One region of the Paenisporosarcina sp. TG-14 genome, then DNA from elsewhere that is predicted to be linked to it. Evidence: riboswitches for the same ligand, from Rfam matches in the RefSeq annotation. Region 1 holds a riboswitch; each other region holds the start of a gene.

What was found. A riboswitch is a leader RNA that binds a small molecule or an ion and turns the genes downstream of it on or off. The one in region 1 is predicted to bind S-adenosylmethionine.
Region 2: another riboswitch for S-adenosylmethionine. It lies ahead of C406_RS0100475 (2,3-diketo-5-methylthiopentyl-1-phosphate enolase); the one in region 1 lies ahead of C406_RS0117600 (methionine ABC transporter ATP-binding protein).
Region 3: another riboswitch for S-adenosylmethionine. It lies ahead of C406_RS19575 (thiolase family protein); the one in region 1 lies ahead of C406_RS0117600 (methionine ABC transporter ATP-binding protein).
Region 4: another riboswitch for S-adenosylmethionine. It lies ahead of C406_RS0104895 (PLP-dependent aspartate aminotransferase family protein); the one in region 1 lies ahead of C406_RS0117600 (methionine ABC transporter ATP-binding protein).

What each region holds. Positions count from the first base shown of each region.
Region 1 covers NZ_AMGD01000081.1:22,602-30,066, reverse strand. Annotated here, with positions in the region: gene C406_RS0117615 (pyridoxal phosphate-dependent aminotransferase) at 707-1,891, opposite strand; gene C406_RS0117610 (carbon-nitrogen family hydrolase) at 1,976-2,770, shown strand; SAM riboswitch class I at 2,851-2,959, shown strand; gene C406_RS0117600 (methionine ABC transporter ATP-binding protein) at 3,248-4,261, shown strand; gene C406_RS0117595 (methionine ABC transporter permease) at 4,251-4,922, shown strand; gene C406_RS0117590 (MetQ/NlpA family ABC transporter substrate-binding protein) at 4,941-5,771, shown strand; gene C406_RS0117585 (iron-containing alcohol dehydrogenase family protein) at 5,787-6,857, shown strand.
Region 2 covers NZ_AMGD01000002.1:26,975-34,633, reverse strand. Annotated here, with positions in the region: gene C406_RS0100500 (basic amino acid ABC transporter substrate-binding protein) at 1-750, opposite strand, end outside; gene C406_RS0100490 (cupin domain-containing protein) at 1,945-2,469, opposite strand; gene C406_RS0100485 (methylthioribulose 1-phosphate dehydratase) at 2,485-3,102, opposite strand; gene C406_RS0100480 (2-hydroxy-3-keto-5-methylthiopentenyl-1-phosphate phosphatase) at 3,099-3,764, opposite strand; gene C406_RS0100475 (2,3-diketo-5-methylthiopentyl-1-phosphate enolase) at 3,761-4,984, opposite strand; SAM riboswitch class I at 5,088-5,191, opposite strand; gene C406_RS0100470 (DUF421 domain-containing protein) at 5,777-6,370, opposite strand; gene C406_RS0100465 (VLRF1 family aeRF1-type release factor) at 6,565-7,359, opposite strand; gene C406_RS0100460 (DHH family phosphoesterase) at 7,589-7,659, opposite strand, start outside.
Region 3 covers NZ_AMGD01000040.1:17,335-24,993, reverse strand. Annotated here, with positions in the region: gene C406_RS0112260 (acyl-CoA dehydrogenase family protein) at 1-112, opposite strand, end outside; gene C406_RS0112255 (AMP-binding protein) at 117-2,126, opposite strand; gene C406_RS21060 (hypothetical protein) at 2,126-2,485, opposite strand; gene C406_RS19575 (thiolase family protein) at 2,458-3,291, opposite strand; SAM riboswitch class I at 3,453-3,557, opposite strand; gene C406_RS0112245 (HAMP domain-containing sensor histidine kinase) at 3,826-5,184, shown strand; gene C406_RS0112240 (response regulator transcription factor) at 5,201-5,872, shown strand; gene C406_RS0112235 (F510_1955 family glycosylhydrolase) at 5,884-6,813, shown strand.
Region 4 covers NZ_AMGD01000012.1:10,074-17,732, forward strand. Annotated here, with positions in the region: gene C406_RS0104890 (LLM class flavin-dependent oxidoreductase) at 1-1,367, shown strand, start outside; SAM riboswitch class I at 1,525-1,635, shown strand; SAM riboswitch class I at 1,786-1,897, shown strand; gene C406_RS0104895 (PLP-dependent aspartate aminotransferase family protein) at 2,043-3,842, shown strand; gene C406_RS0104900 (aliphatic sulfonate ABC transporter substrate-binding protein) at 3,876-4,862, shown strand; gene C406_RS21325 (hypothetical protein) at 4,978-5,232, shown strand; gene C406_RS19295 (ABC transporter permease) at 5,229-5,804, shown strand; gene C406_RS0104910 (ABC transporter ATP-binding protein) at 5,818-6,591, shown strand; gene C406_RS0104915 (AMP-binding protein) at 6,563-7,659, shown strand, end outside.

The sequences.
Region 1 (7,465 bases):
GTGAGAAGTGGGTTAAACAAAGAGTTCAGGGAGATAAGGAATGAGACCTGGAGCATATAGCATACGGAATAACCTACGTTGTGACGAAAATCATTAGATGTATTTACCAGTTGTTCAACTAACAATTCAACTTATTCATGAATACCATCATCACTTTCTGATGTTTTCGTCCCCTAATAAGTAGCGAAGCGAAAATCAACCCAATTATTCCTCCTCGATTGATCCCTCGAAAAGGTGTTATATGGATAATATTGGGTGAAACGGAATAAAATCTGGTTCTAGCCGATTAAACGAGTTGCGAAGCCGATTGAAACCTCTCCGAAGCCGAATAAATCCCTATTTAAGCCGATTAAAATTTTTCAACTATCTAATAAATAGTAATATGTATCTTCTACTGACAGAAGTTAAGTTCTTTTGCGTAGATGTTAGTTTTAGGGTCTCCTCCTGTGAGAGTAGGATGTCGTTAGGCAAATAAAAAACCGATACCTGTAAAATGGTTATCGGTTTTTTATTTTTTTCGAGTTTTAATAGACGTGTGTGTGAAAGAGAAGGAATAAAGAGTTAGGGAAAAAAAGTGCTGAATCTAAATATCTGGCTGACTAAGTTGACTAGGCTATGAAACGTGATTGACCGGTAAATTTTCATAATAGAAAATATCCTTCAAAAATAGTCTTATTAAATCAAATGGACTTAAAATTGGATATTGTTACTCATTCGTCATATCCTTATTAAAAATGCCTAATCTCCCTATGCGCTCAATCGCTTCTTCTAAACGATGTTCATCTACTAATAATCCAACGCGAATATAGCCTTCTCCAAATTCACCAAAGCCAATTCCGGGTGCTACGGCTACGTCTGCTTCACTTAACAGTTTATCTGCGAAGTTCTGGCTTGTGTACCCTTTTGGGACGTTTAGCCAAGCAAAGAATGATCCTCTAGGAGCTTCTACTTTCCATCCGATGCGATTGCATGCAGAGATTAGCGCATTTCGACGTTTTTCGTAGTTATTTACAAAAGTAGTCACACATTCTTGATTTCCATTTAATGCAGCTACCGCGGCATGTTGTACGGCGGGGAATAGACTGACAAACATATGGTCTTGAATCACGTTTATTGCATCAATTATTTGTGAATTGCCGATAGCAAAACCGATACGCCAACCGGCCATATTGAATGTTTTAGACATTGTGTACATTTCAATGCCAACGTCTTTTGCACCTTTTGCTTGTAAATAACTTACTGGCTTAACTCCATCAAATCCAACGGCTCCATAGGCAAAATCATGGCATATAGCGATTTCGTTTTCTTTGGCAAATGCCACAGTGTCATTGAAAAAATTAAGGTCCGCAATCGCTCCTGTAGGATTATTTGGATAGTTAAGATACATGAGTTTTGCTCGTTTTTTACTCTCTTCAGAGAGCGCTCCATAATCGGGTAAAAAGTTATTTTCAGCGATAAGTGGTAACGTTTCAAGTTGAACGTCGGCTAATACGACTCCTGACAAATAGTCTGGATAACCAGGGTCTGGTAGCAACATCCAATCGCCAGGATTTAACACGGCCATTGGCAATTCAACAAGGCCAATTTTCGTTCCAGATAAAATAGCTACTTCCGTTAATGGGTCGATGTCTACATTGTATTCACGTTTATAAAAATTAGCAGCAGCTTCTTTCAATTCGCTAATTCCTCGGAACGGCGAATATTTATGGGTAGTTGGGTTTTCAACAGCTTCTTGAAGTGCTTTTACGATATGTAAAGGGGTAGGTTGATCAGGATTACCTTGACCTAGGTTGATCACATCGCGTCCTTGAGCAATAGCATCTCCTGTTTTTTGCACTAGAGAAGCAAAAAATTGTGGAGGTAATTGTTTTAGTTTTTTTGAAAGTTTCATGGCAGTTCCTCATTTTCTGAAATAGTTGCAATCGTCTGCCAAATCTTATAACCTTTTGTGTATATTGTCTATAGGAGGTGTACCATGAAAATCGCATGCATTCAACTCAACGTTGCGTTTGCCGATCCCGATAAAAATTTTCATAACGTCCAAATGTTAATTGAAAAAGTCGTAAATGAAGGTGCAGAGCTCGTTGTTTTACCTGAAATGTGGAATACTGCATATGCATTAAAAGAATTAGAGCAACTTGCTGATTTCGAAGGGAAACGAACGAAAAAGTTTCTTTCTGAACTGGCGCGTTTACATCACATCCACATCGTAGGTGGTTCGGTTTCTACGAAAAAAGGAACTAACTTCTACAACACCATGTATGTATTTACGAACGATGGTAAACTTGTTGCAGAATATGATAAAGCGCATTTATTTCGTCTGATGGATGAACATCTTTATCTACAAGCAGGAAATAAGGAAAATGTGTTTTATTTAGGTTCCATTCAAGCCGGAGGACTCATATGTTATGACTTAAGGTTTCCTGAATGGTTACGGGCACACGCATTAGCGGGGGCGAAGGTGTTATTTATTCCAGCACAGTGGCCAGAGTCTCGTATTGATCATTGGAAGATCTTACTGCAAGCACGTGCAATTGAAAATCAATGTTTCGTGATCGCTGTGAATCGAACTGGTAGTGATCCAAATAATCATTTTAATGGACAATCGATGATTATTGCACCTTGGGGTAAAATCTTGTGGACTGGTGCTGAACAAGAAGAGTACGCAGTGATTGATGTTGATTTTTCGGAAGTTGAAGAAGTGCGTAAACGTATACCTGTTTATGAAGATCGTAGACCAGCACTTTATAATTCATTATTTGAAAAGTGAAAATTTTATTCAAAAAGTGTTTGACACTTGTCGAAAAACAACGTAGTATTTGGTTTCAGCAACAAAACAACTACATACGGAATTTATCAAGAGAGACTGAGGGATAGGCCCTATGACGTCCGGCAACCTCCAGCACGAGCTGGGAAGGTGCCAATTCCTACAGAATGAAATCATTCTGAAAGATAACCAAAATCCAATTTTCGGTGCCTCTTTCTTTATGAAGGGGGCTTTTTTGCGGGGTAAGAAAGTAAAAGTTTTGCTTCAGGTCCTCAGTCGAAAGAAAGGCTTTCGTATCGATTCTTCGGACCTGTGTCAATCTAGCAGCTTTACGTTTTTCTTGGTTAATAAAGTATAAGTTCGATAAATAAAGTTTATTTATCGAATTAAACATATACAGCTCGCATATCCGCTTAAGAAAATCTTTATTGACTTTCAAATCGAGGTATAGTGACGCTTTTGGTGAAAAGGGGCTTTGTGATGATAAGAATTAAAGAGTTGACTAAAGAATACACAACAAAAAAAGGTCCTGTAATTGGTGTTAATCAAGTAAACCTCACGATCTCTAAAGGGGAAGTGTTCGGGATTGTCGGATATTCAGGAGCCGGCAAGAGTTCATTGCTACGCTGTATCAACTTACTTGAACGACCTACGGGTGGCAGTATTGAAGTAAACGGGCGTGACCTGACAAAATTAAAAGGTGAGGAATTACGAAAAGCACGATTGAAAATCGGTATGATTTTTCAACACTTTTACTTAATTAGTCAAAAGACAGTAGCCGAAAACATTGCATTTGCATTGAAAGCTGCAAGTACTCCGAGAGAGAAAATTGCAATTCGTGTTGTGGAATTGCTTGAGATGGTTGGTTTAACAGATAAGAAAGATGTGTATCCAGCTCAACTAAGTGGAGGACAAAAACAACGTGTTGGCATAGCCCGTGCATTGGCAAATAATCCGGCCGTGTTATTGTGTGACGAAGCTACTTCAGCACTCGATCCAAACACAACATTATCCATTTTACGGTTACTCAAAAAAATCAATCGCGAATTAAATATCACGATTGTGTTAATCACGCATGAAATGAATGTGGTAAAAGAAATTTGTGATCGCATGGCAGTTATGCAAGATGGTCGTGTCGTAGAAGAGGGGGATGTGTATGACATCTTCTCAAACCCTGTAACGGATTTGACGAAAGAATTTATTAGCAGTGTTGTATCGTTTGATGTGCCTCAGTCAATATTAGACGCTTGTAAAGGTCGACTCGTGAAGGTTTTATTTAGAGGAGATGTTGCAGGTGAGGGAATTATAGCAGATACAGTTAAGCAATTTGATATAAAAGCGAACTTCCTACATGGTTCGATTGAATACATTCAAGAAAGACCACTTGGTTTGTTTTTGATGGAAATAAAAGGGGAACCAGATGATGTTACGAGGGCTATCACATATATGGAAGGCCGAGGAGCGCAAGCGGAGGTGATTAGAAATGGGCTTTGATTTTCAGCATATGATAGAACTTGGACCAGATATTATGAAAGCATTTGGACAAACGATGCACATGATCGGAATCTCACTGACGGTTGCCATTATTATAGGATTACCACTGGGGATCGTACTTTTCATTACTGATCGGGGAGTATTCTTAGAAAATAGATTTGTGAAATCGACGCTTGGTTTTGTATCCAATATGGTACGTTCCATTCCGTTTATTATTTTGTTAGTAGCACTTATTCCTTTAACTAAATTACTCGCAGGCACTATTATTGGACCAGGAGCAGCAAGTGTTTCCTTGTCCGTTGCGGGCATTCCATTTTTCGCTCGAATCATCGAAACGTCTTTACGTGAAATTGATAAGGGTGTCATTGAAGCGGCTATTGCAGTAGGCGCAACACCTTGGATGATTATCAAGGATGTCTTATTACCAGAAGCAAAATCGAGCATTGTGCAGGGGATTACATTAACCGTCGTTAGTCTGATTGCCTATTCTGCAATGGCGGGTGTAGTAGGCGGTGGCGGTATTGGTGACTTAGCCATTCGCTTTGGTTATTACAGGTACGACAATACAATCATGATTGTCACGATTGTTATATTAATTGTTCTCGTTCAAATCATTCAATTAATAGGTGACTGGACGTCTAAAGCAATAGATAAAAGATAATAGAGGAGAGAAATGAACATGAAAAAAGGATTATTTACAATTATCTTAGTTATCTTAATGACAGTACTTGCAGCTTGTGGTGGGGATAAGGAAGCGGGTACAGATACAGCAGATGAAAAATCTGTTAAGTTAGGCGGAACAGCTGGTCCTTACAGTGATATGTTAAACAAAGCGATTAAACCAGCTTTAGAAGAAAAGGGATATAAAGTTGAGATTATAGAATTTAGTGATTATATTCAACCAAATAACGCATTAGATAATGGAGATATTGATGCGAACCTTTTCCAACACTCAATTTATTTAGAGAATTTCTCGAAAGAAAACAATATGGACTTAACTGGTCTTTTAACAGTGCCGACTGCACCAATGGGCATTTATTCAAATAAATTCGAGTCAATTGAAGAGATCGAAGAGGGTGCTACGATTGCGATACCAAATGATCCAGTAAACGCAGCACGTACTTTCTTAGTCCTACAAGACCATGACTTAATTGAATTAGATTCAAGTTCAGAGCCATTAACAGTTTCTGAAAAAGATATCAAAACGAACACGAAAAACTTAGTGTTCCAACCAATTGAAGCAGGTGGGTTGCCTCGTGCTGTAGAAGGTTCCGACTTAGCTGCAGTTCCAGGAAACTTCGCTTTAGCAGCAAAAATGGATTTATTGGATGCTTTAGTTCTTGAAGATATGCCAGATCAATACCGTAACTTAGTTGCCGTAAAGACTGAAAACAAAGATTCACAACTTGCGAAAGACTTAGTTGATATCGTAGAGTCACCAGAATTTGAAGCAATAATCGACAAGGATTTTGTAGGATTCGGTAAGCCAGAGTGGATGGAAAACCGTTAAGAGAGAAGGGTAATTGTGAAAGATATCATCGTTCGTGGGGCGCCAGCTGAATACGTATGTAAAAGTGGAGTGCTAGATGAACTTGAAAACAAATTACTGATTAGAAACATTAACCGTGTGCTCATTGTCTCGGGTGTGAAATCATGGAATGCGGCTAGCCACTATTTACCTAATCTGAAAAATATCCATGTGACACATATCTTCTATCACGGAGAATGTTCACTCACTGAAATTACTAGAGTGGCTAATTTAGCACAATTCAATATAGTAGATGCCATAATTGGTGTAGGTGGCGGAAAAGTGTTAGATGTGGTTAAAGCAGCAGCTTGTATAAGTGAAACGAAGGCAATCTTAATTCCAACGCTTGCTTCAAACTGTGCACCATGGACACCTTTAAGTGTAATTTATACAGATGAAGGTAAGATGACTCATTATGATGTGTACCCAATGAGTGTCGACATTCTACTCATAGAGCCGAGAATTTTAGTGGAAGCTCCCATTCCACTTCTCATTGCAGGTATCGGGGACACAATTGCCAAGTGGTATGAGGCAGATGTGCAAATTAGTAAATTAACTGATCCCTCTGTTGCACTTAAAGTCGCACATCATACAGCGAAACTGTGCGCGAATGAAATGTTCGAGAATGCACAACAGGCTATTCGTGATGCAAAAGAACAGAAATTGTCGAATGCGTTTCTCAAAGTAGTCGAATCGATTATTATGCTTGGTGGTATGGTAGGTGGTTTTGGTGATCATTTTGGTCGCACTGCTGGTGCCCACTCCATTCATAATGGTATGACGATTGTACCTGAGTCGCATAAGGCTTTACATGGAAGTAAAGTGGCCTATGGAATTTTGGTGCAGCTGCTTCTAGAACAAAAAGAGAGTGAAGTCGAGCGGCTTTTTGGTTTTTATAAAGAAATTGGTTTGCCTACGACGTTGCACGAATTGAACATTTCCGCTGAATGGATAGATGATATCGCTGAACACTCTACACGTGAAGAAGAGTCTATTCACCAAATGCGTAGTGCAAAAATGACCGCAACTGAAGTGGCGATAGCTATAAGGAAATTAGAGTCGCGTTAGTTAGTTTCAAAATGTGAGAACCCCTTACAAACGTAAGGCACTGAAAAAAATTATTATTTCTTAGCTTATGGACTAGTAAAGGTGTGATTTCCGTTTCAGCGCACTTTCATGTTTCGAAGCTAGCGTAGCGATGCAGAAACAGGCGGACGCTTTCCGCGGGCGAGCGCCAAGTCTCCTCGTCCGCTTGAAAACCCTTGCTCCTGCGGTTACTCGTCGCAAACGAATTGTACACAACTCGTTTCCTGCGGGGTCTCGTCTGTCTCGCTTTTTCCGCCGGAGTCGCCGCCTTCCACTACAATCTCTTGTAAATAATCCAAAGACAAACCTACTATTTTGATATTGATACAGTCTTTCTGTTTCGTAAAGGTTGTTATACAAGAAAAGAAGGCCTATTCTGTGACAATAAAATCGACAGACATAAGAATCAAGAAGCCTTTCAAAGTAGTAAGGAATTTAAGAAAAAGCGAAATGACGCTATAAATTCGAAGCGAAAAATAGTGAATTGAAATAGACTCGGGTATGATGTAGCATCATCTGCATGTCTATTTGATATGCAGATGCAAGAAGCCATAGACATATTCGTAGTAAACGAGTAAGCAATACGAAAG
Region 2 (7,659 bases), on a different contig from region 1:
TATTTTTTCAATTCCTTCGTTTAATAATTCGTTTAACTCTACATTTCCTTTTTTAACCATTAATCCATAATACTCTTTTTCAAAAGTATCATCCTCAATTGTTTTCAATTTTACATCCGGATTATTTTTTACATATTCATTTATTACTGCGTTGTCTCCAATAGCAGCATCTGCATTTCCATTAATCATTTCACTGATTGCTAAAGGCATTGATTCAGGCGCCACAATTTTAGAACTCGTCTTCCCAAGTAATCCTTTTACTACTTCATGACCCGTCGTATTAATTTGTACAGAAATTCTCATATCTTTCAAATCATCAAATTTAGTAACAGTTGAATCTTCCGGTACTAGAATTAATTGATTTGCCGCGTAGTAAGGTTCAGAAAAGTCAAATGTTTGTTTTCGCTCGTCTGTAATCGTAATAGATGATACGGCAAAGTCTACTTCCTCATTTTTTACTGCTGAGAATAATGGTTCCCAACCATAATTTTTAAACTCTACTTCAATACCTAATTCGTCTGCAATAGCATTAACGATGTCGATGTCCGTACCAACTATATTTCCGTCTGTATCCATATACTCCATTGGAGCGTATGTTGCATCTGTCGCGATTATATATTTCTTATCTTCCCCGGTCTCCCCAGTCTCCCCATTCTCACTTGTTGAGGTTCCTGTCCCACATCCAAACAAAGCTAAACTTACACTAGATAAAATAATTCCAACTGAAAAAATTCGTTTTACACTTTTCAATGTTATGCCCCCTTATAATGTCCCTTTAATTATCCGAATAGTATTTTATTCTCTGAATATTCCGGGTAATTATTTTAATTATATAGGAAGCGTATTATCTATTCAATAGTAATAAATGGGGTGTCTTTTGAATTATAGTTAATAGATACCTATAACAATACCTCCTTTATACATAGATTATGTATAAAAAAGTTCAAATGAAGAACAATAATCAAATGATCACACTAATAAGAAGTGCAGGAAGGACATGCATTATTGGTTTCAGAAATGAATCTAGGTGTCGTTCAATGGCTGGCTATTGAACTACTAAAGAGAGATTCATCAGAGAATCAACCAATTAAGTGCTATATTGTTGAACATGACAACTCGTTTTATAAGAATAGTAAAATAGCTAAAAAGGACGTTATTTATACCACATGGTCACCTGAATATTTTCTAGAAGATGTTATTCTAAGCTTTCCTATATTCATGAAGCATCATAATCCCTCTTCTTTTATGAGAAAGTCTATGGTCTTATATTTAAGGAAACCTTAGGAAGTAAAAAATTTTATGGATGCTTAATACCTCATGGAAGTTTATACACTCTATAAACTTTAAGTTTTGGAAGGTGGTTCTTGTACATGATAATACTACTAATTTAATAGGTAAAATTTAGAACATGTTTATGAATTGTGGTATTTATAGATGAAGGTGCCTGACTCTCGAGATGCTGTCCTAGATGGTGAGAATTTAGTCGGTATATTGATGGTTTATCCTGGTAATGAATGCGATATGTACAATGTGTTAAGTAATAAAGCCATTTTTCCCATTAAAATAATTCCACTTATTTCCTTGTTGTTTGCGGGGTTTATGCTTCTATTTTCTTACTACTCTTAGATCAACTACCTAAAGGAGCTTACTACGTAGATGAACTGTTGTTAAAAACGGGCTTATAGTTAACGGATTATTTGAATGACTTTGTCATAGGAGAAAATGAACAGACAGACGTCCTGTTGCATCAGCGAATGCAAAATCATCGAAACTCAGATTCGACAGACAAGTAACGCTCTTTGTGGTATATATTAATTGCATTTAATATTTATATTCGATTGCAATATAAAATCCAGCAACTACTTTAGTCACTGGATTTTTTCATTTATTGTTTATATGTTCTGAAATAAGTAGAAGGTAAGATAAGATAATTACTATTTAATCTTAGACACTTTCCTGATATACAGGTACCCATCCCTCTATCGTAACAAATATGCGAATAGCAACAACTTTACGATCATCAGAAAGCGTAAAATAATGAAGAATATTTTCTGGTACTGATATTAAATCACCTGGTATTAGATGTACTTCAAAAAATCGTTGGTCTGCGGACTGAATAATAAATACACCATGACCACTCACAATGAAACGAACTTCGTCATCAGTATGATGATGTTTTCTTTGGAAGTTTTTTAGAAGATTGTCTAAATTAGGGTTAGAATCTGATAAGGAAATTACATCTGATGCTTTGTAGCCACGACGTTTTGAAATGTCTTCAATTTCCGTTTCGAAAGCTACCAGTATTTCCTCTTTTTCATCATCACTTAGAGCAAATTTTTCGCGCAGGTTTACAGGAAGTTTTTCAATGTCCCAATGTTCGTAAATAACTTCTTGTTGCTCCAAAAATGAAGCTACTTCATTTTGTGTTTCAATTACTTCGTTTGTTCCTTGAATTTTTATAATCGCCATTAAGATCTTCCTCTCTTATTTAACATTTAATTGGTCCAACGTTAGTTGATATTGGAATAAAAACTCACAAGCCTCTAGAAGTTTTTTTGCTTCGAAACCATTTACTCCCCATACCGTAATCCCGTGATTCCTAATCAGTACAGCTCCTTTATCACTTTTGACATGCGATTGGAACTCTTCCGCCAATTTTGGTATTTCTCCGAGATTAGGAATGATTGGAATACTTAGAACATCATCTTCCTGCCAAAGATTAAACGCTTTGATAAGTTCTAGACCTTTAAAGTCAATCTTCCCAGATCTCCCATATAATTCAGAGATAACGTTATTTGCAACTGTATGTACATGGAGACTACAACCAGCAGTTGAATTATTGTAGACGGCACAGTGTAAAAGTGTTTCAGCTGACGGTCTGAGATCACTAACTTCAACTGAACTCCCTTTGTTATCAACAACTAAGAAGTCTTTAGAAGTTCTTTTTCTCTTATCTTTACCACTTGCTGTTACTAGGAATTGGGTTGGGCTATCGTTTACTTTAATAGAAAGATTCCCACTTGTTCCCATAAACCAATCTCGAGTAGCTAACTCATCTTTTATATCTGCTAGTTCATTCCACTTCTCCTGAAGTAGTTTCATGAGTTCACATCCAATTGTATCTCGATAATCGTAATTACATCATGAAAATTTTCATACTTTTCGTAAGGCAATCTTAACTCTTCACATTTTTCAATGAGAAAATCTCTTGCAATTACTATGTCTGCAAGCTTAGCCGCTTCTAGGTCTGTAATTGAATCTCCGATAACTATGCTAGTAGCATCTTTAGGAAGAAGATTTCGCATGATAGACGGTTTGCAACAACCGCACCCTTGACTAGCACAAGTTTCATCACATCCAAAGGGGAAAATAATTTTAATAGTATCTTCAGAAAAGTCAGCTATGTTGCAATAGATGTCTTCAAATGGACCATATGGCTCTAGAAGAGGTTTGACGAAAAAATCAATTCCTCCACTAACGATATACAGGGGGATATTGTGTTTTTTTGTATAGGTAACAAATTCTCCAAAACCTTCACGAATCTGCGCTTCTTCAAGTACGTATGAAATTACTTCATCCTTTAGTGAAGACGGCAGCAGTGAAAACATCTTTCTAACTCCCTCTTCAATTGAAATATTTTGTGCTAAAATATTATCTTTTGTTGATTCCCATTCAGGGGGATTAAACTTTTTCATAATATGAATAATGTTGTCCTGAGTCGTTACAGTCCCATCAAAATCACAAAAAATAGTTAGATTTTTCATTTGTCACTTCCCCATAATTTAAGTGCTTCTCTTAATTCATCTTGTTCTTTAACTACTTCCGACAATTCTTCACCTTCTAAAACAGCATCAATTGCTTGTCTGAATGCTCGTCCACCACCAGCTGCACCTGACGGATGTCCGTGCACACCACCGCCAGCATTAATCACACAGTCAATTCCATAATCCTGAACTAGTAGCGGGACTAGCCCCGGATGGATACCTGCAGATGGAACTGGAAACGTTCGTTTAAAAGTGGTTTCTTTCGTCAATTCTTCAGCAATTGCAAGGGCTACATCTTTTTCTAGAGCTACACTACCATATGGCGATGGGAAGAGTGACAAGTCCGCACCTAAATAGCGTGTTAACTTCCCGAGGAGTAGTGGATTAGATACCCCGTAAAATGCAGAAGAAGTGAAAGCTCCACTAAATGCTGGATGAGCCATGATTGGTAATTGAATTTCTTTGTCTTCGGCTAACTCTTGAAGGACATCAAGTCCATACGTATGAACATTGAATAGTAAGGCATCAGCCCCTAGCTCACTCGCCCTCTTCGCCTTACCTCTTAGTTCAGATGTTCTCCCTGTTAAATTAATTGCATACAAAGTTTTATGTCCAGTTTCTTCATATACTTGTTGTAATACTTTTCTACCTCTTGTTATTCGCTTTTCAAATGGAGTATGATGATTTTCAAATAAAATCTCATCATCCTTAACAAGATCAACTCCCCCTAAAGCTTGCTCTCGTAATTGCGCTACCAAATAATCTATGTCCCTACCAATTACTCCTTTAAAAATACTCATAACCAGTGGTCGTTCATGAACATTAAGAATAGTACGAATTCCCTCAATCCCGAACTTAGGACCTGGAAAATTACTTTCTAGTTTCTTTCCAAATTCTAAGTCTAGTAATTTCACTTTACCGTCTAGAGACAGCTTTCCGAAAACAGTCGCCAAGATCGCTGGTATATCTGACGTGAAATTTGCGCTAGGATAAGAAATTTTCACTTCTGCTTTAATTTCTTCCGGTGTTATTGGGTAAGATTCGTCTACAAACTCTTTTATTGATACGACAATACCTTTATGTTTTTTTAGTTGTTGTTGATCGAGCATCGGTAAATCCGTCCAAGATCCAATTGTTAAACCAAGTGCAATTCCTTCTGCCTTTTTCTCAAAAGAACCAGGCTTTCCATAAAGCTGATAGCATGCTGTTATTTGGCTCATGTTGAACTCTTCTCCTTTTGTATGTATGTATTAACATCAGTTTTAATTTAGTTGACACAAAAAAACCTCATCATAATAAGAAGAGGTTAACAGGATAAACGTCTTCTTATCTCTCAGCAATAAGCTGTAAGAATTAGCACCGTGTCCAAAATTGAATCGGTTGCCGGGTATCATAGGGCTTGTCCCTCCACCTGCTCTAAATAAGAATAATTATATTAATTTTAGGATAAGAAAAAGTAGGAGTCGTTATTGTGTAAAATGCCACGCTTTTCTTAAAAATGAATTTGTTTGATTATTTCATCAATTAGATTGATTGTCAATCATTTATCAATATTTTTATTTCCCTGGAAATAGTTCACAGAATTTTCCGCTAAATATAGAATTGCCAAGAAATAGAAATAAGAAATGAGCATTTTATACGTCAAATAAGTTTTATTTAAATAAAACTTAGAATAAGAAGAGATATAAGCATGAACCTTTGACTGAAGAAAAAACAGCTTCATATGAAATAAAGTAATTTATCACACTTACACTAAATAGAGGAATTGACTTTAGCTCCTTTTTTCTTATAATGGATGTGTAAGAATTATAACATTATGAAAAATGAAACGCTCTCAGATGCATTACTTCATTTGCATTTTTATTATTAAGTTTTATAAATACCGTTCGATTCTCGCATAATATTATAAAATATGAATATCCTTTAAGAGTAGACCCATTTAATAATAGATTAATACTTTATTAAAATTATATAATCTTAAAGGGTAACTTCACCATTGCATTATTAAATACTTATTGTAAATGACTTGGTACATCAGTCGTTTCCTTGTTTATTGTTTCGGTAAAGATATTCTCTTGAGAATATCTTTGGTTATTCAAATTTAATTTGCCGGATTGAATTAATTGAATCAGGTTCCGTATATCTTCTTTTGTTGCAGGCTGTTTAGCTTCTTTTAATAAGTATCCTAATTGCCCACTAGACTCAATTGTTGCAATTTGAACATCATTAATTGAAGTAATACCAGATTGCCGAAGTCTGGCTTCTAACTTATCCACCGGTAAACGGAGCTTCTTTAAGTTCTTCTCGTTTAAAACACCGTTTTCAATTACTGGTAAAGCTTTGCCTGAAAGTGTTGTTTCAGCTATATCAAATTTTACTTGAAAGTATTCCGTAATTATTAGGCTTAATACTAATACGGCCGCTACGCCAAAAGTTGTCCAGAGTCCTCGTCCTGTGACAGGCTGGATAAGCAATGTACCGATTCCAATCATTATTACTGTTTGAGGAATCGTCATCTGAGATATTGATTTTCTACCACTTACCCTTAGGATTAGTGTACCAATTACGAAAATAAGAACTGTTTGCCAAATCAAGTTTAGATCCATACTTGAACTCCTTTCCATTTCCGATTAATACATATGTTGGAATGTTCTTCTATGTGGAACTATAAGTAAATGCCCATGACAGATACATTTTAAATAATGAAAGTTATAACACTTACACTACACAAATTTTGTCATGAGCTACTTTTAAATTAACGTTTAAGAATTAGTACTATTCAGTTGAGTTTTGTACTATTTTATTTCTCGAAAATTTGATGAATTACTTCATTCGGTTGACTATTATTTAAATTTTTATATATACAGCTCGCTGGTTTATCGCGCAATGTTTCGGAGAAAGCAATTGCTAATTCTGCTTCACCCGCTACATGTATTTCACTCCAACCACGACTTTTTTTCAGCTGCTCTACATTTGTACCCATCTCCTTATAGAATCTGTACAAGTTTTCTCTAAGGCGTGATTCTAAGAAGTCTACTTTACTGCTCCCAATTACATGTTGACCATCAGGGTCCATGTTTTTCTCTTCTCCCCATTCTTCAAGATTCGCATCAAATATGTAGACCAATTCATCTTTGATGGATCCCATAGCGGTATCGAATATGCGAACTTCCCCAAAGCTTGGCAAGATAATTCCTGCTTCCGGATATGCTTTATACATATATTCCATCTCTTCAAGCACTGGATGGTCTTCCCAATGAAAGCTTGATTTCACAGGTACTTGCACATAATAAACTGACCACAGTGGAGGGTTCTCTGATGCAAAAATCACGACTCCTTTGTGTAAATCATTTCGATTATCTCCGATTTCATCCATTACTTTTTTCTTGAGTTTTTTAAAAGATTTCAATTCTGTATCATTATTGGAAGCTGCTAAATACTTGTCTAAATCCTTCAAACCGTTTTTCAAATGAATTTTCCATGCACCATTCAACTGTTCAGGGTCACCTGGATTAGTGTTCAAATATACACTCAATACACTTCTCTCACCACTGTGATATTCTTTTAAATACTGAATTTCTTCTTTCAATCCCATAAGTCATGTAACCTCCTTAAATTCCTCTACATTACAAGGATGCCCTTTAAGCACCAAGTTTATTACGAATTCCTAGATACAAGTTATTGATAATTCTGTAGCTCCAGAAATGCTTTTCTATATTTATTAAAAGTCTAATGAAAGAAGGTGTCATTCATCTCCAACTTTTTTTTGATGAGGGTTTTTGTAAGGCATTGTTAAACCGTCTAAGTTTTTCGTTTCATACTATTCATCTTTTTAACTTATTGGCATTATCCATTAAATAACTTACAAAAGTATCGTCTCTAACTAGCCAGGCTC
Region 3 (7,659 bases), on a different contig from region 1:
AGCGATCTGCTAATACTGCAGTTTGTTGAAATAGTGTTTTGTGCTGTTCCGTTTTGAAAAATGGTCTTGATAAATCCTCGGACAACTTGGCGTGTTTAGTTTCATATTCCATAAACTCAGCCTCCTGTGGATTCACTTTTTTCTCTAAAAGTAGTTTCACTTTCCTGACCTCTTTCCTTTATTTCCTTCAGAACGGCGGTGTTCCTTAATGTCGATACATCTCCTGGATCCTCACCAAGATACAGAGCCTTAATCACGCGCCGGGCAATCTTCCCGCTTTGGGTATATGGAATATCGGAAACGATCATGACTCGTTGCGGTTTAAGTGCTTTTCCGAGTGAACGTTCAGCATGTTTCTGTAAATCGCTCTCTAACGGAACTACCTTTGCGTCATGCAAGACAGCGAAGACTACAGGCACCTCCCCTTTTACTTTATGGGGAATACCGATTGCCGCAGATTCCTTCACCAAGTCATGAGAAGTAACCGCTGCTTCAATCTCTGACGGGCCAATTCGTTTGCCCGCAACCTTCATTGTGTCATCGGACCGACCGAGTAAATACCAGAAACCGTGTTTGTCGATAGCAGCAAAGTCTCCATGTGCCCAAATTCCTTCCCACTTCGACCAGTAGGCACTTACATACCGTTCATCGTCATTCCAAAACGATTTTGTCATGCCAATAAACGGAACTGAAATGGTCAAATCACCAATGGAATTCTCAACTTTTTGTCCATTTTCATTAACGATTGTGGCTGCCATTCCTGGAATTGGCCCATGAAAACCACATGGCTTTATCGGAATAGTCGGGTATGTGCCAAGAATTCCCCCTGACACTTCAGTTCCTCCCGAATAATTTATGATCGGGCATCTGCCTTTTCCTACATGATCTAAAAACCAAAACCATGCTTCCGCGTTCCATGGTTCTCCTGTTGACCCTAGTATCCTTAAGGATGGAAGTTGTGGTACTTGCGCTTCTTTCGTCATGAGCGAACGGATTAAGGTAGGCGAAACTCCGAAAGTCGTAATTTGATGGCGTTCAATGAGTTCCCATAATCGACCTTCATGAGGAAAATCAGGGCTACCTTCGTAAAAAACAACCGTCGTACCGTGAACCGCTGCGCCTAAGAATAGCCAAGGCCCCATCATCCAACCAAAGTCCGACAGCCAAAAGATTCGGTCGTCTTTTTTTATATCAAAACAGAAGTAAAGGTCAATTGCGCTTTTTAAAGGAAATCCTGTATGAGTATGGACAGTACCCTTTGGTTTGCCAGTCGTGCCAGAGGTATACATAATCATGAATGGATCATCTGCACGCAGTCTCTCTGTCTCCACAGTTTGATCTACATGTTTGTCAGTCAAGTCATGTAACCAAATATCTATGTCTTGATTCCAGTTAATATCTTGGTTTGTGCGATTAGCTACCACGACATGCTCAATAGTCGGCGCAAGTTTAACTGCACGATCTGCTTCAGCTTTCGTGTTTATCACTTTTCCACGACGATAAAAACCGTCAGCTGTAATCAACATTTTCGCCTGACTATCGTTTAACCGTAACGCCACAGATTCCGACCCGTAACCTGAAAACACAGGGATCACTATCGCACCAATCTTTGCGCAGGCGAATAATGAAATAGGCGCTTCTGGTATTGGCGGCAAATAAATACCAATTCGGTCGCCCTTTACAATTCCTAATGATATAAGGCCAGCCGCTAGCTCATTAACTTTTTTATTAAGTTCGTTAAAGGTATAAGAAACAGTGCTTCCATCTTCACCTTCCCAAATAAAAGCAAGATGATCGCCTCTGCCGTTGATAATTTGTTTCTCAATCGTATAGTGGACAAGATTTGTTTTTCCCTTACTGAACCACTCCGGAAAAGCTATCCCATTTTGCGTATTCAGCAACTCGGTATAAGGCTCGTGCCACGTTACATCGAGTTCATTAAGCAGACTTTCATAAAACCATTGCGGATCGCTAATTGATTTCTTATGAAGTTCTTCAATATCAGCTAATCCGTGTTTACTATTGAATAAAGTGATGTTCGCATTGTTAATGAGCGTGTCATCTGGATACCATGCAAGCTCCTGATTATTTAATGTATTGAATGCTTCTTTTACGTTCATTGTCATTATTGCCACCCCTTAGGTACTTCCACTAAAACTGCGGTGCCTTGACCGCCTCCTCCACATAGGGTTGCGATTCCTTTTCCGCCTCCACGTCTTTTCAACTCATGGATAAGCGTTAGTAGCAAGCGAAATCCTGTGCCACCTAAAGGATGACCGAGTTCAATTGCCCCTCCGTTAATATTCACTTTTTCAAAGGGGATTTTTAGTTTCTTACAGCTTGCAATGGCAACACTCGCAAATGCTTCGTTTATTTCAAAGAGGTCAATTTCAGCTAGTGTGTGACCCGTTTTCTCAAGTACTTTTTCAATGGCTTGTGCTGGCTTTAAATGTAGGCTTACATCTGGACTGCAATATCTGCCCAACCAATGATTTTAGCAAGTGGCGTCTGGCCGATTTTGTTAGCAAACGACTCACTCGCAACAATCCCCACACTTGCTCCATCAGACATTTGAGAAGCATTGCCAGCTGTAATCGTTCCATCTTCAAGAAAAACGGGTCTTAATCTTGATAATGATTCAAAAGAAGAATTTGGGCGAATCCCTTCGTCTTCGGTTACAATTCCTGTTTTTGTTGTTACTGGTATGATCTCGTTTTCAAAATACCCTTTAGTCACCGCTTTATATGCACGCTGTTGTGAGGCAAGTGCATACTCATCTTGCTCGTAGCGCGTAATCCCTAACTCCTTGTTAATGGTATCTGTCAGAACGCCCATCGATTCATCAGACAAAGAGCACCACAGTCCATCGTCAAGCGTGTCGCTAAATACTTCTTTTCCAAGCGTGATGTTTTTCCGTAAATTGGCGACGTGTGGGGCATTGGTCATCGAATCATACCCGCCCACAATGTACAACTGCCCTTCGTGTAAGGCGATTCGTCTGGCTGCATCCGATACCGAAACCAAGCCTGCTAGACACACATTATTTAGCGTGATAGCTGGTACGGATAAATCTACTCCGGCATCCACCGCTACCTTTCTCGCAGGATTCTGACCTTGCCCCGCCTGAATAACCTGAGCAAGTATAACGCCATCTGCATTTCTCGATTGTGGAACCCTTCTTAGTAGTTCCTCAACAGCCGCAGTTCCCAACTGTTTTGCTGTGATGCCTGAAAGACTCCCTTTAAATTTCCCAAATGGTGTTCGAACTCCTTCTAAAATAACAACAGACATATTCTTTTCCCCTTTCAATTTTCACAAGTTACTCTTCACTTTCATTTATCGACTGACACGGAATCACCAGGTTAGGATTGACATTAATATCATACAGACCCTCTTTTTGGGTACAAAAAAGCCCCTTTCACTTTGAAAGAGGCTACGGTTTCTAATAAATCGCCTTATCTTCCAGAATGACATCATTCTGCAGGATTTAGCACCGTTCCATATAGGAGGTTGCTGGACTTCACAGGGCCTGTTCCCTCAGTCGCTCTTGATAAGTTTCTATTAAATTGGTTAAATATTCTTTGTAGTTAGAATATTAAATCGCTTAGGTGTTAATGTCAATCCTTGTTTTTACAGTTTTTACATTAGTAAACGCTTACATCATTGACACTACTGTAAAGAAATTATTTTCTACTTATTTATTCCTGCCAGCACTAAACTCGAAAGTTAACTCTTACATTTATAGGGAAATCAAGTGTGTTCTGCACAGTTTTTTCATATTTATCGTGTACAATTAAACGCAGTTAGTTGAGGATGGTGTAAGAGATGAATCGTATTTCGATGAAGTTAGCGGCGTATTTTTTGTTAGCTGTGTTGATCTTAGAGGGATTAATGATGATTTACTTGCATCGCACGATTGTTCATGCACAAGAAGATGCCCAGTTTTCGCAGTTGCTTGAACGTGGGGCGAACCATCGCGATGTGTTGCAAGATTCTTATTCACAAGAAACATTGATGCATATTGAGCTGATGGAGTCGAGTCCAGAACGGCAAGTTGCAATTTTAGATTTGGATCGTCAGTGGACTGCAGGTTCAGATAGTTCGAAGGCTTTAGTCGATAATTTCCAACAAAATTTAACAGTCGCTCCTGCTCGTGATTCAGTTATCATTAATGATTGGCAACAGTACAACTACATTGTTACGTTACATCCATTTGAAGCGGAAAATGGTCAACGAGGTTCAGTTGTCATGTTTGAATCAAGTGAGTCACTTCATTCCCTTATGGAAAGATTAAATATACACTTTAGAATTGCAGGCTTGGCTAGTTTACTCATTTTGTTTGTGGTGTACGTAGGATTATCTCGTATTATTACTCGACCACTTATTCGTATGAAAGAAGCGACGGAACGACTAAGTACCGGAGATTTCCGAGTCAAGTTAACTCACCAAAGTCGAGATGAACTAGGTGAATTGTCAAAGTCGATTCAAAAATTAGCGGATGATTTAGAGCATACCAAAAAAGAACGTATGGAGTTTCTTGCAGCTATTTCACATGAATTACGAACTCCTCTCACCTATTTATCGGGATATTCTTCTGTCTTAAAGCGAGATGACCTATCCGCACAAGACCGACAGCGCTATGTGTCGATTTTAGAAGAAGAATCGACTCGTTTGACTGAACTCGTAAAAAATTTATTTGACCTGGCACAAATGGGCGAAACAACATTCACCATTTCAAAAGAAAGCGTCCAATCAAGCCCCTTTTTCTCTAATGTATTGCAACGTGTCGAACCTTCTTTTCAATTAGAAGAAAAGTATTTGCAGCTGTCGATTCGAGAAGAATTTGAGATGTTTGTAGACCCGGTTCGTGTCGAACAAATCGTCATAAATTTGCTGGATAATGCCCGTAAATATTCGCCTATAGGATCGACCACAAGGATGGATGTCTTTTTGCAAGATGGACAAACGGTCATTCGAATAGAAGACGAAGGGATAGGCATCCATCCACATAATTTTGAATTGATTTTTGAAAAACTTGTTCGGGTAGAGAAGTCTCGTTCTAGAGAATATGGTGGCGCTGGTCTTGGGCTAGCTATTGTCAAAGAGCTCGTTGACGCACATGGAGGACGTATTGAAGTGATTAGTGATGTAGGGAAAGGCAGTGTTTTCACTGTCATTTTGTAAGAAATCAGGTGAGTGAATGACAACGATTCTGTGTATCGATGATGAAAAGAGAATGTTGGAATTACTAGATTTATTCTTAACACCAAACGGCTTTCAATGTCTGATTAGCAATGATGGGCAAAAAGGATTACAGCTCCTCGATCTACATTCAGTTGATTTAGTCCTTCTTGATGTGATGATGCCTTTTATGAATGGTTGGCAAGTGTGTGAAGCCATTCGTCAAAAGTCTGATGTGCCCATTATTATGTTGACAGCTAGATCCGACAAGAGTGACGTAGTAAAAGGATTGCAAGCAGGCGCTGATGACTATATTATTAAACCGTTCGATGAACAAGAGCTCGTGGCACGTATAAATGCTGTACTAAGACGTTCTTCTTCTACAGACTCACCCATCTTGATTCGAGATGGTTTCATTTTGGATTTAGCTGCGTATACTTTTCGTATAAACGACCAAACGCTTACGCTAACCTTAAAAGAATTTCAATTGTTGGAGACATTTATGACGCATCCCACTAGAACCTATACGCGCGAACAATTACTTGCTGTCGTGTGGCCTGACCGGTCTCTCACAGAATTGCGTACAGTCGATTCACATATTCGGAATTTGCGTGATAAACTTAAAACAGCTGGGTTTCCAACGTCAGACTACATCGTGACAGTTTGGGGAATTGGCTACAAATGGAAGTAAAGGTGGATTATATGCAGAAAAAATTGAAATTTTTAGTCATCCTTTTTGTACTATTTCTGATCAGTGCATGTTCGAAAGAAGAAACATCTAATTTTACTTATGAAGCTATCGATGATTCCAATGTAATTGATCATATTCATGGTATCGGGTATCCAGCAAATGGAGATATATTACTTGTCGCTACTCATCAAGGACCCATCACATTTGATGGTGATACTTGGAAAAAATCAAATTCACAGAAAAATGACTACATGGGTTTTCAAGCGGTCAGTAAAGGATTTTATTCTAGTGGTCATCCTGAACCCGATTCTTCGCTAGAAGATCCCCTCGGTTTAGTGAAGAGTACTGATTTGGGAGAGAATATTGAGCAACTCGCATTTTATGGCGAGATTGACTTTCATTATTTAGCTGCTGGTTATGATACAAATCGAGTATACGTAATTAATCCTATGCCTGTTAAAGGATTAGAACCAGGTTTACATTATACAGATGACGATGGTGAATCCTTTGTTCAAAAAGCGATGAACGGGTTTGACTCACAAAAAGCGTCGAACTTAGCTGCACATCCTGAGGATAAGGACTTGGTTATGATTGGGTCAGACACTGGTCTGTCCGTGTCAACAAATGCTGGAGAAGATTTTTCTTCTAAATTAGTCGGTTCTTATGTCACCTATGTGACTATAGGAAAAGAAGTTGGCTATGTATCGAGAATTGAAGAAGAAAAAGTTGAGCTTGTGGCATTTGATTTAGATAATTATGAGGAAAACATACTTTCATTGCCTGAAATAGAGGGTGACAATCCAATCACCTTTATCACTGTTCACCCAATGGATGAGCAGGAACTGTCCATTGTTACGTTGCAAAATGATATTTATGTAACAAAGGATGGCGGCAAATCATGGACAGCTATCATGGAAAAAGGCAAAGTGGTTCAACCGTAATATTGGCAGAGTATAAAGCCGTGACAAGCGTTATAACGGCGCTACGAAAACACAATTGAGGTAAGGTGCTAATACTGTCCTATTAAGAAAAACCGGGCAAACCACACTATAACCTGATGAATAAGACAGTCTTCTATATTAATCTAGTGATTTCCGTTACAGGCGGACGCTTTCCGCGGGGCGAGCGCCAAGCCTCCTCGTCCGCTTGCGCTACCTGCGGGGTCTCGTCTGTCTCGCTTTTCCCGCCGGAGTCGCCGCCTTTCACTACAATCATTCACCTTTTAAAAATAAACAGTGATAGCCATATAGTTTTAAAAATAAATATAAAAAAGCGTCCTATTTTAAAATGAAAGTACCCACACCCATATTTAGATAGGACGATTTATTATGTGCAATCAAGATTACTAAACAGAATATATCACTGAACAAAATTCACTTCACTTCCGCTGAGAGAAAACTTACGTTTCTAAAAAAAGAAATCACGACTTCACATTGATCGAATTAACGAGAGTCACATCAAAGAAATTCCGATTTAGCATGTTAGTCTACATATACTAGAAACACCATGAACACTGGTACTTTAAAGAAATTTTCAACTTTAAAAATAATTCTCCATACACTAATGTACTTGGGTTCCTATCACTATGTCTCGCAAAACTGCTGCACCATAACCTCAAGAATAAAAGACACCGATTGAAGTGACAGAGTCACTTTCAATCGGTGTCTTTCGTATAGGACTCCTGCGGCATGTGTCGTCACTCGCTTGCTTTAAAGTATGTGCAATTCCATTTTCTACAGACCTAGATAGCAGGGTTTTAGGTAGCGTAGCGAAAAAAAAACCATTTA
Region 4 (7,659 bases), on a different contig from region 1:
TTTACTTGAATGCGTTTGATATGAATTGTGTAGGTCATCAATCACCAGGACTTTGGAGTCATCCAGAGGATCAATCCCACAGATATTGTGATTTGGATTACTGGGTCAAGTTAGCTAAATTATTAGAAAAAGGAAAGTTTGATGGGATTTTCTTGGCAGATGTACTGGGCTATTATGATGTTTACAACGGTAGCAAAGATGTTGCTGTAGAACAGGCTATTCAAGCCCCAGCTAATGATCCCATGTTATTGATTCCTGCCATGGCTTACGCAACGAAACACCTAAGTTTTGGACTAACTTATTCACTCACATACGAGCAACCATATATGTTGGCAAGAAGGTTTTCGACGTTAGATCATCTTACTAAAGGGAGAATAGCTTGGAACATTGTGTCCTCTTATTTAGAGAGCGCAGCAAAAAACTTTGGTTTAGAAGGTCAAATTCCACATGATAAGCGTTATGACATAGCTGAGGAATTTTTAGAGGTTAGCTATAAATTATGGGAAGGTAGTTGGGAAGAGGGTGCGGTATTACGTGATAAGAAAAATAAAATATACACAGATCCTAAAAAAGTACATACAATTAATCACGAAGGGGAATTTTTCAAAGTTCCTGGCGCCCATTTATGTGAGCCTTCTCCACAGCGGACACCTGTACTTTACCAAGCAGGTGCTTCTAAACGTGGAGCAGATTTTGCGGCTAAGCATGCTGAATGTGTTTTTACAGCAGGACCCACAACAGATGCAGTGAAAAAAGGTGTCAAAGAATTACGTGAAAAAACAAAAAAATTCGGTAGGAAACCAGATGATATTCTCGTGTTTACAGTGTTTACTGCTATCGTCGGTAAGACTGAAGAGGAAGCAAATAAGAAATATGAAGAATTAAAAAGTTATGTAAGCTATGAAGGTGCCTTGGCACTACTTGGCGGATGGACTGGAATTGATTTTTCAAAGTATGAACCAGATCAGACATTAGAATATATCGATAGTAATGCAATTCAATCTGCAGTCGAAGTATTCACGAAAGCTGACCCTGATCGCAAATGGACCATTCGAGAACTTGCTACTTTTGTAGGAATTGGAGGAAGAGGACCAGTTGCAGTTGGATCGCCTGAACAGATTGCTGATGAATTAGAGTATTGGATAAAAGAAACAGATGTTGATGGATTCAATTTAGCTTATACGCTCGCACCTGGAAGTTTTGAAGATTTTGTAGAACTTGTCATTCCGATTTTACAACAGCGAGGACTTGTTCAAACTGAATATGAAGAAGGAACATATAGGGAGAAGTTATATGGTAAGGGTCAGAGATATTTAAAAGAAAGTCACCCTGGTTCTGCTTATAAAAATCTTCACCAACATAATTAAAATATATGAAGTGACTGCTTTTATAGAAAATAATAATTATAATTTAAAATATAAATTATTGAAAATTTTCAAAAAAATAGTTGACATTAAATTCTGAATACAATAGAATCATCAACAAGCTAGTAAATTAAAAGTGTTTAAAAAATAAAATTGAATACTCTTATCCAGAGTGGTGGAGGGACTTGGCCCTGTGAAACCCAGCAACCATCAAGGAAATCCTTGAAAAGGTGCTAATTCCGGCAGGTTGTGTATACCTGCAAGATAAGAGGAGGACTAAAGACCTTCTCTATATTGAGGGTCTTTTTCTTTTTTATGATTTATTAGAAATTTTTTATGAATTGATTACTATTTGAAAAAGTGCTGACATAGTATAAGTTTATCAATTAAAGCATTAAAGCATTGCTAATTTAATAATTACTTCTTATCAAGAGTGGTGGAGGGACTTGGCCCTGTGAAACCCAGCAACCATCAAGGTAACCCCTTGAAAAGGTGCTAATTCCTGCGGATAGTTTATGTCTGCAAGATAAGAGGAGGAATAGAGACCCTCTTCTTATGAAGAAGGGTCTTTTGTGTTCCTTACAGAAAGTTTTAAGAAAACTTACACCTTTTCAAGAATTAAACCAAGTATCCCAATAAGATTACTGAAAATTATTTACATCCTAGGAGGAAAAACAAATGACAAATCAAAACGAAGGCTACGATTTAGAAACAATATTATTACATGGTGGTCAATCACCTGATCCAACCACAGGTTCTCGGGCAGTACCTATTTATCAAACTAGTTCTTATGTATTCCACAATACAGACCACGCACAAAGCTTATTCGCTTTAGATGAGCCCGGAAATATCTATTCTAGAATTGGTAATCCAACAGTCGATGTATTAGAAAAACGAATTGCACTTTTAGAAGACGGTGTAGCAGCAGTTGCGACTTCATCAGGAATGGCGGCTATTGCTTTGGCGGTAATGAATGTTGCGAGTGCAGGTGATGAAATTGTGGCTGCTTCCAGTCTTTATGGAGGAACATATAATTTATTTTCTACCACCCTTCCACGATATGGAATTACTGTTCACTTTGTAGATGCGACCGATCCGGAAAACTTCCGGAAGGCGATTACTCCGAAGACGAAAGCACTTTACGGAGAGATTATTGGAAATCCAAGCCTTCAAGTTTTAGATATTGAAAAAGTTGCAGATATTGCGCACGAGGCTGGAATTCCACTGATTATTGATAATACATTTGCGTCGCCATATTTGTGTAAGCCGATTACTTATGGAGCTGATATTGTTGTTCACTCAGCTACCAAATGGATTGGTGGTCACGGAACAACAATTGGTGGCCTTGTAGTAGATGGTGGACGGTTTAATTGGAACAGTGAAAAATTCCCAACATTCACAGAGCCGGATCGAAGCTATAACGGAATAAGATACGCTTTTGATTTTGGAACTCTTGCTTTTAGCACCAAGCTACGTGTACAGATGTTGCGAGATTTCGGTTCATGTTTGAGTGCACAAAGTGCATTCAATCTACTTCAAGGATTAGAAACATTGCATGTGCGTATTGAAAAACATAATAAAAATGCTCAGGAGTTAGCGGAGTATTTAGCTACACATCCGGGAGTAGAATGGATTTCATATCCTGGACTCGAAGACCATCCAGCACATGAATTAGCTCAAAAGTACTTGACGAATGGCTTTGGTTCAATCGTTAATTTTGGAATTAAAGGTGGTAGAGATGCAGGTAAGAAGTTAATTGACAATGTTGCCCTATGGTCGCATGTAGCAAATGTTGGTGACGCAAAATCATTAATTATTCATCCAGCTTCTACTACGCATCAGCAACTGAGCACAGAAGAACTTCAGTTGACAGGTGTTACCGAAGATTTAATACGACTTTCCATTGGAATAGAGTCGGTTCGCGATTTGAAGAATGATCTTGATCGGGCTTTGTTTGAAGCAACTGGGCTTGCACCAAATGGCCAAGAACAAATTGAAGTGGTTATTAATGATGAAAGTGTTATTCGATGGGCTTTGCAATCGCCAATAGTTCGTGAAATCGTAAATGGAAAAGAACAGCAGCGACAAAAGACATTAGCTGTTGTTGGTCTAAGCGGAAACCCTTCAAGACCTAGTAATCGTTTAGCAAGAAAAATGCAACGTCTTGGCTACAAAATCATTCCTGTTAATCCTGTTGAAAAGGAAGTTTTAGGAGAAAAGGCTTATCCCGATTTGACGTCAGTTCCAGGAACGATTGATATCGTTCAAGTATTCCGCAGCCCAGAGGCAGCAATTTCAGTTGCAAAAGAAGCCGCAGTTGTAAAACCAAGGATTTTTTGGTTGCAGGAAGGTGTTATTTCTCCAGAGGCGGCAACAATTGCAAAAGAGGCAGGACTAGATGTTATCCATAATCGATGTACATATAAAGAAGCACAACGATTAAGAGGGACGATTGTTACTTATGCTTGTGAAATTTAAGTCATTAATAAACAAAAAAAGGGGGAAGAATAAGTGAAAAAAATAGTACTAGGCTTTATAACAATTTTGTTGTTAGTAGTTATAACGGGGTGTTCAGACAATGCAAGTGGAGAGAAAAATGACAAACCGAAAAAAATCACGCTTGACTATGCTTATTATTCACCCACAAGTCTTATATTAAGAGAGTTTGGATGGGTAGAGGAGGAATTCAAAAAAGACGGAATTGAAGTTGAATTTGTTCTTAGTCAAGGCGGTAATAAGGCGCTCGAATTCCTAAATAGTAGCAGTGCTGATTTCGGTTCGACAGCAATAACTGCTGCATTGTTAGCAAAAGAAAAGGGATCGCCTATTGAAAGTGTTTATGTATTCTCTGAGCCTGAGTGGACTGCACTTGTGACGAATAAAGATTCCGAAATCAAGTCAGTGAAGGATTTAAAAGGAAAAAAAGTGGCGGCTACATTAGGATCAGAGCCTTATTTTTTACTTTTACGTGCTCTTAATGAAGAGGGATTAAGCTCAGATGATGTGGAAATTATTAATCTTCAACATGCGGATGGAGCAGTAGCTTTATCGACCAATCAAGTAGATGCATGGGCAGGACTTGATCCCCATATGGCAAAAGTTGAATTAACGACTGGTGCCGAATTGTTTTACCGTAACCCAGATTTTAATACGTATGGTGTTTTAAATGTACGTTCTGAATTTGCTGAAGAATATCCGGACGAAGTAGAGAGAGTAATAAAGGTATATGAAAAAGCGAGAAAATGGGCGATAGAGAATCCACAGAAAACAGCTGAAATTTTGGCTAAAGAAGCGAGCATCGATATTGATGTCGCATTAAAGCAATTGGAAAGAACAGATTACTCGAATTCACTACCGGGAAACGAACAGGTAGAAGCCTTACAATCTGTAGGTGAAGTACTTCAAAAAAATAATATTATTGATAAAAATGCTGATTTAGAGAAATTGATTGATGAATTAATTAATTCGGATTATGCCAACGAAGTAGTGAAAAATTAATCCAGGCAGTTCTCGTAAATATTTTTAATATATCTCTAGAACAACTTATACAACTTTAGAAAACAATAAGTGTAAGAAAAGAGCCTGAATCAAAATAAGAAAGGGGGTATGACGAATGAGCAGTAAAAGTGAACCTCTATCACAACGAGTCCAATGGAAAGTAAAAAACAGCATTCGTTTTCCAAAGAAACTGAAAGTGGCTTTATATGGAAGTGTCGTGCCTATTTTCTTATTGGCAGCATGGCAAATTCTAAGTGTGGTTGGTGTTTTAGAGAGGCACTTGATGCCACCGCCAACCCAAGTTTTAGAAAAAATAGTCAGCATGGTAGTTGATGGAACCTTATGGGGTCATATTGGAGTAACCATATGATTGGTTTTGCAATCGGTGTTGGATTTGCTGTTGTCATAGGGTCAATTGTTGGTTATCTAAAAAAAGCTGAACAATTAATGGACCCACTTATTCATGCATTTAGAGCGATTCCACCGCTAGCATTAGTTCCATTATTCATCTTGTGGATGGGGATTGGAGAATCTTCTAAAATTACCCTCATTGCGGTAGGTGTATTCTTTCCCGTGTATTTGAGTATTGTTTCTGGTATTCAAGGAGTAGATCGCAAGCTCATTGAGGTAGGGAAAATATATAATTTTACTCCACTCCAATTGGTCAGAAAAGTGATACTACCAGCATCTCTACCTTCTTTTTTTACAGGGATCAGAAGCGGACTCGGTCTTGGCTGGATGTTTGTAGTTGCTGCAGAACTTATGGGGGCAAGCAAAGGAATGGGTTATTTGCTTGTTGTTGGACAAAACACCTTCTCCCCTGACTTAGTTCTCGCGAGCATTTTCCTATTTGCGGTCTTGGGAAAACTAACAGACTCTGTTTTAAAAATTATTGAATCAAAAGCTCTTCATTGGCAGGACAGCTTCGGTAAGTTGAATTAAAGGAGTGAGACTTTTGCTTTCATTAAAAAATGTATCGCGAACTTTCAGTGAAGGTTCGGCAGGATTTAAAAATATAAGCTTTACTTCTGAAAAAGGAGAAATCATCGGACTGCTTGGTACTAGTGGTTGCGGAAAAAGTACATTACTAAGAGTACTTTCAGGTCTTGACCCTGAGTATACAGGCGCTGTGAAGATAGATGATGAATTGATTAAAGCCGTTCATGAAAAAGTAGGGATTATTTTTCAAGAACCACGTTTAATGCCATGGCTTAATGTCGTCGATAATGTCGCTTTTGGACTAAAAGTAAAGAAAGATAAACAAAAGCAAAAAAAGGCACAAGACTTTGTTGACCTTGTTGGCCTCCAGGGCTTTGGTAACCACTTTCCAAAAGATCTCTCTGGCGGAATGGCGCAACGGGTGTCGATTGCCCGAGCACTTATCACGAACCCGGAAGTTCTTCTTCTAGATGAACCATTTAGTGCATTGGATGCTTTTACCAAAATGCAATTACAGGATTTATTATTAAAAATTTGGCATCAATATCAGTCGTCAATTGTTTTGGTAACACACGACATTGATGAAGCTCTTTACTTATGTGATCGGATCTTTATTTTACGAGGACAGCCCGGTGAGATATATAAAGAACTTCATGTACCAATGACAAAACCACGGTCACGTGGAAATGAAGAATTAGCAAAAATGAAGGCAAACATCCTTGATTTATTGGATTTGACTCAAGGAGAAAAGGGGGAAAGTCATGACAACATTAAAGCTACAGCCAAATAAGGCTGAAAATCAATCCTATAATCTCTCCAACTATCAAGAAAGTATTGAGGGGTTTTCTTGGCAGGAAGTTGAAAAACAGTTTAGCTGGTATCATTCAGGAAAAGTCAATATGGCTCATGAATGTATTGATCGCCATGTAGAAGATGGTTATGGGGATAAAATTGGCCTTCACTTTTTAAATGATGAAGAAGAAATTAAATATACATTTTCACAACTAAAAGATAAAACGGATCATCTAGCAACCGTATTAAAAAATAATGGTGTACAAAAAGGCGATATCGTCTTTATCTTTTTACCTAAAAATCCAGATTGCTATATTGCGATGATTGCAGCTGTCAAAATAGGCGCGGTTGTCGGTCCATTGTTCGAGGCGTTTATGGAAGAAGCCATAAGAGACAGAATTAGTGACTGTAACGGTCGATACTTAATCACGGATAGCGATTTGGTTAAGCGTGTACCAAAAGGCGATTTGCCAACACTTGAGAAAATCTTCATTACTGCCGAAACAGAGCACTGTGAGGATGGGGAAATCTCATTGAAGGAAGAATTACGTCGTACTAAAAGTGATGAAAATGTTACGGAATGGCTTGATTTAGAAGATCGTCTTAATATTCATTATACAAGTGGATCTACTGGAAAGCCGAAAGGAATCATTCATGCTCATCGGGCAATGATTCAGCAGTATCAAACTGGAAAATGGGTGCTAGATATACAAGAAGATGACGTATATTGGTGTACAGCTCATCCTGGTTGGGTTACCGGTACGGTTTATGCTATCTTTGCTCCTTGGTTAAATCGTGCAACGATTGTATTATATGGCGGAAGATTTGACGCAGATTCCTGGTATTCAACCATTGAAAAGACAAAGGTAACTGTTTGGTATAGTGCACCAACTGCTTTTAGAATGTTGAAGGCAGAAGGAGATACGATTTTACAACAGTATGACTTAAGTTCGCTTCGACATCTATTAAGTGTGGGGGAACCTCTAAATCCCGAAGTAATTCATTGGGGTATAGAAAAATTGGGGAAACGAATTCATGACACTCGTCCGTTTCCAGGAATAGAAGT